2 regions of the Kitasatospora saccharophila genome follow, and region 2 is predicted to be linked to the other one. Evidence: riboswitches for the same ligand, from Rfam matches in the RefSeq annotation. Region 2 holds a riboswitch; the other holds the start of a gene.
What was found. A riboswitch is a leader RNA that binds a small molecule or an ion and turns the genes downstream of it on or off. The one in region 2 is predicted to bind glycine.
Positions count from the first base shown of each region.

Region 1: linked by a shared signal. The riboswitch ahead of gcvT (glycine cleavage system aminomethyltransferase GcvT) and the one ahead of gcvP (aminomethyl-transferring glycine dehydrogenase) in region 2 are both predicted to bind glycine.

Region 1 is NZ_BAAANS010000021.1:50,075-53,274, reverse strand. It holds gene ABD345_RS17065 (serine hydroxymethyltransferase) at 1-168, opposite strand, end outside; gene gcvH (glycine cleavage system protein GcvH) at 184-558, opposite strand; gene gcvT (glycine cleavage system aminomethyltransferase GcvT) at 652-1,821, opposite strand; glycine riboswitch at 1,812-1,919, opposite strand; glycine riboswitch at 1,920-2,022, opposite strand; gene ABD345_RS17050 (enhanced serine sensitivity protein SseB) at 2,201-2,968, shown strand; gene ABD345_RS17045 (enhanced serine sensitivity protein SseB C-terminal domain-containing protein) at 3,099-3,200, shown strand, end outside.
Region 2 is NZ_BAAANS010000040.1:68,193-71,392, reverse strand. It holds gene ABD345_RS26525 (PRC and DUF2382 domain-containing protein) at 1-735, opposite strand, end outside; glycine riboswitch at 923-1,028, shown strand; glycine riboswitch at 1,031-1,157, shown strand; gene gcvP (aminomethyl-transferring glycine dehydrogenase) at 1,248-3,200, shown strand, end outside.

The DNA.
Region 1 (3,200 bases), on a different contig from region 2:
GGCGTACTTGTTGGTGAGCACCGAGCCCTGGGCCTCCATGACCGCCACCGGGGCGAAGTTCTCGGAGGCGATCATTTCCAGGGTGGTCTGCTGGCGGTGCAGCTCGGCGTCGACCGCGGCGGCGATCTCCGGGTCGAGCGCGTGGAGGGACTGGTTGAGGACCGTCATGAGGGGGTCTCCCGGTCAGGCGCCGGTGAAGGCGGTGTAGCCGTCGGCGTCGAGCAGCTCGTCGGTCGCCTCGACCCGGACCTTGAACAGCCAACCGCCCGCGAAGGGCTCCGAGTTGACCAGGGCCGGCTCGTCGATGACGGCCTGGTTGACCTCGGTGACCTCGCCGGTGGCGGGGGAGTAGAGGTCGCTGACCGACTTGGTGGACTCAAGCTCGCCACAGGTCTCACCCGCGGTGACGGTGTCACCCACCGCCGGGAGCTGGACGTAGACGATGTCGCCGAGGGCGTCGGCCGCGTGCGCGGTGATGCCGACCGTCGACACCCCGTCCACGGCGGCGGTCAGCCACTCGTGCTCCTTGGTGTACTGCAGGTGCGTGGGGTTGCTCATGGCGTCATTCTCCAGGATCGCGGGAGGGGAGGGCGCGGCCGTCCGCTGTGCGGACGAACCGGAAGAGGACTTCCAGGGGTCAGCGGCGCGGGGTCAGCGGGCGCGCTTGTAGAACGGCAGGGCGACGACCTCGACCGGCTCGGCCCTGCCCCGGACGTCCACCGCGACGGCGGTGCCCGGCTCGGCGTGCGCGGCGTCCACGTACGCGATGGCGATCGGCTTGCCCAGGGTCGGGGACGGCGCGCCGGAGGTGATCCGGCCGATCGCGGCGCCCTCGGCGTCCACCACCGCGTACTCGGCGCGCGGGACGCGCTTGCCCTCGGAGACCAGGCCGACCAGCTTGCGCGGGGGGGCGCTCTCGGCCGCGGCGGCGGCCTCCTCCAGGGCCTTGCGGCCGACGAAGGCGCCGCCGTTGGTGGTCTTGTCGAAGCGCACCACCCGGCCCAGGCCGGCGTCGAACGGGGTCAGGTCGGTGGACAGCTCGTGCCCGTACAGCGGCATGCCCGCCTCCAGGCGCAGCGTGTCGCGGCAGGACAGGCCGCACGGGACCAGGCCCTCGGCGGTGCCGGCCTCGGTCAGCGCCGTCCACAGGTGCGCGGCGTCGGCGGGGGCGCAGAACACCTCGAAGCCGTCCTCGCCGGTGTAGCCGGTGCGGGCCAGCCAGACCCGGCGGTCGGCCACGGTGGCCGGCAGCAGGGCGTAGTACTTGAGGCCGGGCAGGTCGGCGTCGGTCAGCTTGGCCAGGATGCCGTTCGCCTCCGGGCCCTGGACGGCGAGCAGCGCGTAGGCGTCCCGGTCGTCGCGGACGGTGGCGTCGAAGCCGGCCGCGCGCTCGGTCAGCGCGTCCAGCACCACCTGGGCGTTGGAGGCGTTGGCGACCACCAGGTACTCGTCCTCGGCGGTGCGGTAGACGATCAGGTCGTCCAGGATGCCGCCGTCCTCGCGGCAGATCATCGTGTAGCGGGCGCGCAGCACGCCGAGCGCGGAGATGAAGCCGACCAGGGCGTGGTCCAGCAGCTCGCCGGCCTGCGGGCCGGAGACGGTGATCTCGCCCATGTGCGAGAGGTCGAACAGGCCCGCCCGGGTGCGGACGGCGAGGTGCTCCTCGCGCTCGCTGCCGTAGCGCAGCGGCATGTCCCAGCCGGCGAAGTCGGTCATGGTGGCGCCGAGCGAGCGGTGCAGCGCGTCGAGCGCGGTCAGGCGGAGGGACACGACAGGACTCCCGGGATCTGGAAACGGGCAGGCTGGGGCGAATCTCCCCATCTGTCGTCGAACCTGAGAGCTTCACCGCCTTCCAACAGGATGGCGGCTTGCACCGTGGGTGGGCGCACGGCGCGGCCGTGTCCACTTTCCAGATCTGCCTCGCCCGGGCGGTAGGGGTGCCTGAGAGATTCCGGGGAGGACTTGCTCCTTCGGCGCCGGTCGCGGCCCAGCGGGCCGTTCCGGCTCTCCCGCGCGGGTTCGAGCGGCCGGTATGAAGTTTGACTTCGAGCGGGCCCATCATGGCACGCCCGGGGCCGCGCGCGGGAGAGGGGTCCGATCACCGGCGCACCCGGGCACCGCGCCGGTGCGCCGGGCCGCCGCACCGGTGCGCCCCCGCGCGCCGCTAACCTGATCGCAACTGCTGACGTGGAGGGGCGACATGGGGTTCCCGCTGGGTGGGGTGCCGGAGGGCGGGGCCTGGCCGGCCAACGAGCTGGAGCGGGTGCTGACGGCCGCGCTCGGCGACCCCGGGGCGACGCCCCGGGTGATCGAGGTGCTGGCCCGCAGCCAGGTGTGGATCCCGCTGCCGTCCGGCACCGCGCCGGACGCCGAGGCGCTGGACCTGCCGACGCTGGAGCTGGCCGGCGCCCCCTACGTGCCGGTGTACTCCTCGCAGGAGCAGTACCTCCGGCACTGCCCGGGCATCCCGTTCGCGATCGCCCCGATGTGGGAGTTCGCCCGCGGGCTGCCGCTGGGCATCGGCATCGCGGTCAACCCGGAGGCGCCGGTGGGCATCCCGGTGCCGCCGGAGGGCGTGGGCGAGCTGCGGCGCGGGCCGCGCGGCGAGGAGTGGGAGGCGCAGGGCGTCACCGAGGGTGCCCGGGTGGCGCTCAAGGAGCCCGAGCCGCACCAGGAGCCGTTCGCCTTCCTGGCCGCCGCGACCGGCGAACTCATGGGCCTGCCGGGCGTGTTGACGGCCCGTCGGGCGCTGGCCCGGGTGGAGGGCGAGCCGACCCTGCTGTACGTCGGCGTGCAGCTGGACCCGGCGGCCCCCGCCGACCCGGCCGAGGTGAACACCGCGCTCGGCCGGGCGCTCGGAACCGCGCCGCCGAGCTGGGGCGTCCACCTGGTGCTGCTCGACCTGGTCGCGGATCCGGTGGTGGACTGGCTGCTGGGGCGGGTACAGCCCTTCTACGTGCGTCCGTGACCGCTGCCGGTCCGCCGGCCCGGTCGGCCGCGCGCGGTACGGCGGCATGACGACCGTCGGGTGCGCCCCATAGGGTTGCCCCGGCACACCGGAGCACGGTGGCGAGCGGACGAGAGAGTAGGGCGGCGACGTGACGGGAGCAGCCGGCGACCCGGGGGCGGTCGAGCACGCCCTCGCAGCGGTCGCACCGGAGCGCTGGGAGGCGTACGAGGGCCTGCTGCGCGCCCTGGCC
Region 2 (3,200 bases):
GGTGCCCACCTCGTGCCACTCGGTGCTGATGTCGATCCGCTCCTCGCGGCAGGTGATCTCCACCGGCGCGGTCGGCTCCACCGCCGCCCGGCCCTCGGGCTGGGCCTGGTGGGGTTGCGACTGCGACTGGGACTGTTGGGCGTCCTGCCGGGTCGGCGCGGGCGCCGCCTTCGCCGTCGTGAAGGCGGCCGGGGCGGGGGCGGCGGTGGCAGCGGCGGCGGCCGGATCCGCGGCGGCGGGCGCGGGCGCGGGCGCGGGGGCCGGGGCCGGGGCGGGTGAGGGGGAGGAGGCGAGGGTGCCGAAATCGCGGTCCACCGCGGGCTCCTGGCGCTGGTGCTCCTTCGCCCCCGCTCCGGCCGCTCCGGCCGCTCCGGCCTCCGCCGCCTTCGCCGCCGGGGCCGCGGGCTCCGAGCCGGCGTCGCCGCCGGTGTCCAGCCCGTAGTAGCGGTACAGCTGCAACTCCTGGGCGGGCGAGAGGTGCTGGCCCACGCCGAAGTCCGGGGACTCCTTGATCAGCGACTTGTCGTACGGGACGCGCAACTCGTCGCCCGCGAACTCGCTGGTGGTCAGCGGGACGAAGGCGTCCCGGCCGAAGATCCCCGTGCGGACGGCCGCCCACTCCGGCTCGCCGGTGGCGTCGTCCAGGTACACCTCGTCGACCGTGCCGATCTTGTCACCGTTCCGGTCGACCGCCTTGTGCCCGATCAGGTCGCGCGGATCGATATCGGTCTGCACGCTGTCCTCCAGTCCTGCCGCTCCTCAGGGATGTCCGGGAGGCGGTCGGAGGAGCCTGCCGGGCCGCCACTTCACACCAAACGTCACGTAACGGACGGCGGCACTCCGGACACCGCCGTCCGGGGCAGATCACAGGGCCGCACCGGTGATCCCCGAGGCCCGCGCTGGTAACCTCGGAGGCGACCGCCGAGCCCGCTCGGGAGAGTCCCGACCCCGCCGGACAGGGGGGTGCGGGACGCCGAAGGAGCAACCCCTCCCCGGAATCTCTCAGGCATCCGTACCGAGCGAGAACAGGTCACTCTGGAAAGCAGGGCAGGACCGTCGGCACCGGAGCCGGCCGTCCCCGCCCTCGCCGACGGTGCAAGCCGTCCGGGCCCCGGCCCGGACGCGTGAAGCTCTCAGGTACCGATGACAGAGGGGGAGGCTGACGGGTTCGCCCGCGCGCCCGGCTTCCACGGCAGTCGGTCGGCGTGCGTACCACCGCCGGTCCGCGACCAGGAGGCCCGACCCCCATGAACGCCCAGCCGACGCTCAGCGACCTTGAGCAGGCCAGCCCCTTCGAGCACCGCCACATCGGCCCCGACAGCGACGCCCAGCAGAAGATGCTGGCCCAGGTCGGCTACGCCTCCCTGGACGAGCTGTCCGACGCCGCCGTCCCCGACGCCATCCGCAGCCTCACCGCGCTCGGCCTGCCCGCCGGCCGCAGCGAGGCCCAGGTGCTCGCCGAACTGCGCGAGCTGGCCGGCCGCAACCAGGTCCTCACCTCGATGATCGGCCTCGGCTACTACGGCACCTTCACCCCGCCGGTCATCCTGCGCAACGTGCTGGAGAACCCGGCCTGGTACACCGCCTACACCCCGTACCAGCCCGAGATCTCGCAGGGCCGCCTGGAGGCGCTGCTCAACTTCCAGACCGCGGTCGCCGACCTGACCGGCCTGGACACCTCCGGCTCCTCGCTGCTCGACGAGGGCACCGCCGCCGCCGAGGCGATGGCCCTGGCCCGGCGCGTCACCAAGAACAAGCCCGGCGTCTTCCTGGTCGACGCGGACACCCTGCCGCAGACCGTCGCCGTGATCGAGACCCGCGCCGAACCGACCGGCGTCGAGGTCGTCACCGCCGACCTCTCGAACGGCATCCCCGCCGAGATCGCCGAGCGCGGCGTCTTCGGCGTGCTGCTCCAGTACCCGGGCGCCTCCGGCGCGGTGCGGGAGATCAAGCCCGTCATCGACCAGGCCCACGGGCTCGGCGCCGTCGTCGCCGTCGCCGCCGACCTGCTCGCCCTCACCCTGCTGCGCTCGCCCGGCGAGCTCGGCGCCGACATCGCCTGCGGCACCTCGCAGCGCTTCGGCGTCCCGATGGGCTTCGGCGGCCCGCACGCCGGCTACCTCGCCGTCCGCGCCGAGTACGCCCGCAACCTGCCCGGCCGCCTGGTCGGGGTCTCGGTCGACGCCGACGGCAACCGCGCCTACCGGCTCGCCCTGCAGACCCGCGAGCAGCACATCCGCCGCGAGAAGGCCACCTCCAACATCTGCACCGCCCAGGTGCTGCTCGCCGTGATGGCCTCCATGTACGCCGTCTACCACGGCCCCGACGGCCTCGCCGACATCGCCCGCCGCACCCACCGCTACGCCGCCGCGCTCGCCGCCGGCCTGCGCGCGGGCGGCGTCGAACTCGCCCACGACGCCTTCTTCGACACCGTCACCGCGGTCGTCCCCGGCCGGGCCGACCAGGTCGTGGCCGCGGCGCTGGCCGGCGGCGTCAACGTCCACAAGGTCGACGGCGACCGGGTCTCGGTCTCCTGCGACGAGACCACCACCCGCGAGCACCTGGCGGCCGTGTTCGCCGCGTTCGGGGTCACGGCGGAGATCGCCGAGGACGCGGACGCGCTGCCCGCCGAGCTGCTGCGCGAGGACGAGTACCTCACCCACCCGGTCTTCCACAGCCACCGCTCCGAGACCGCCATGCTGCGCTACCTTCGCCGGCTCTCCGACCGCGACTACGCGCTCGACCGCGGCATGATCCCGCTGGGCTCCTGCACCATGAAGCTCAACGCGACCACCGAGATGGAGCCGATCACCTGGCCCGAGTTCGGGCAGCTGCACCCGTTCGCCCCGGTCGAGCAGGCCGAGGGCTACCTGACGCTGATCCGCGGGCTGGAGCAGCAGCTGGTGGAGGTCACCGGCTACGACGCGGTGTCGATCCAGCCGAACGCGGGCTCGCAGGGCGAGCTGGCCGGCCTGCTGGCCGTCCGGGCGTACCACCGGGCCAACGGCGACACCCAGCGCGACGTCTGCCTGATCCCGTCCTCCGCGCACGGCACCAACGCGGCCTCGGCGGCGATGGCCGGCATGCGGGTCGTCGTGGTCAAGACGCTCACCGACGGCGACGTGGACGTCGAGGACCTGAAGGCCAAGATCGAGCAGCACCGCGAGCAGCTGGCCGTGCTGATGGTCACCTACCCGTCC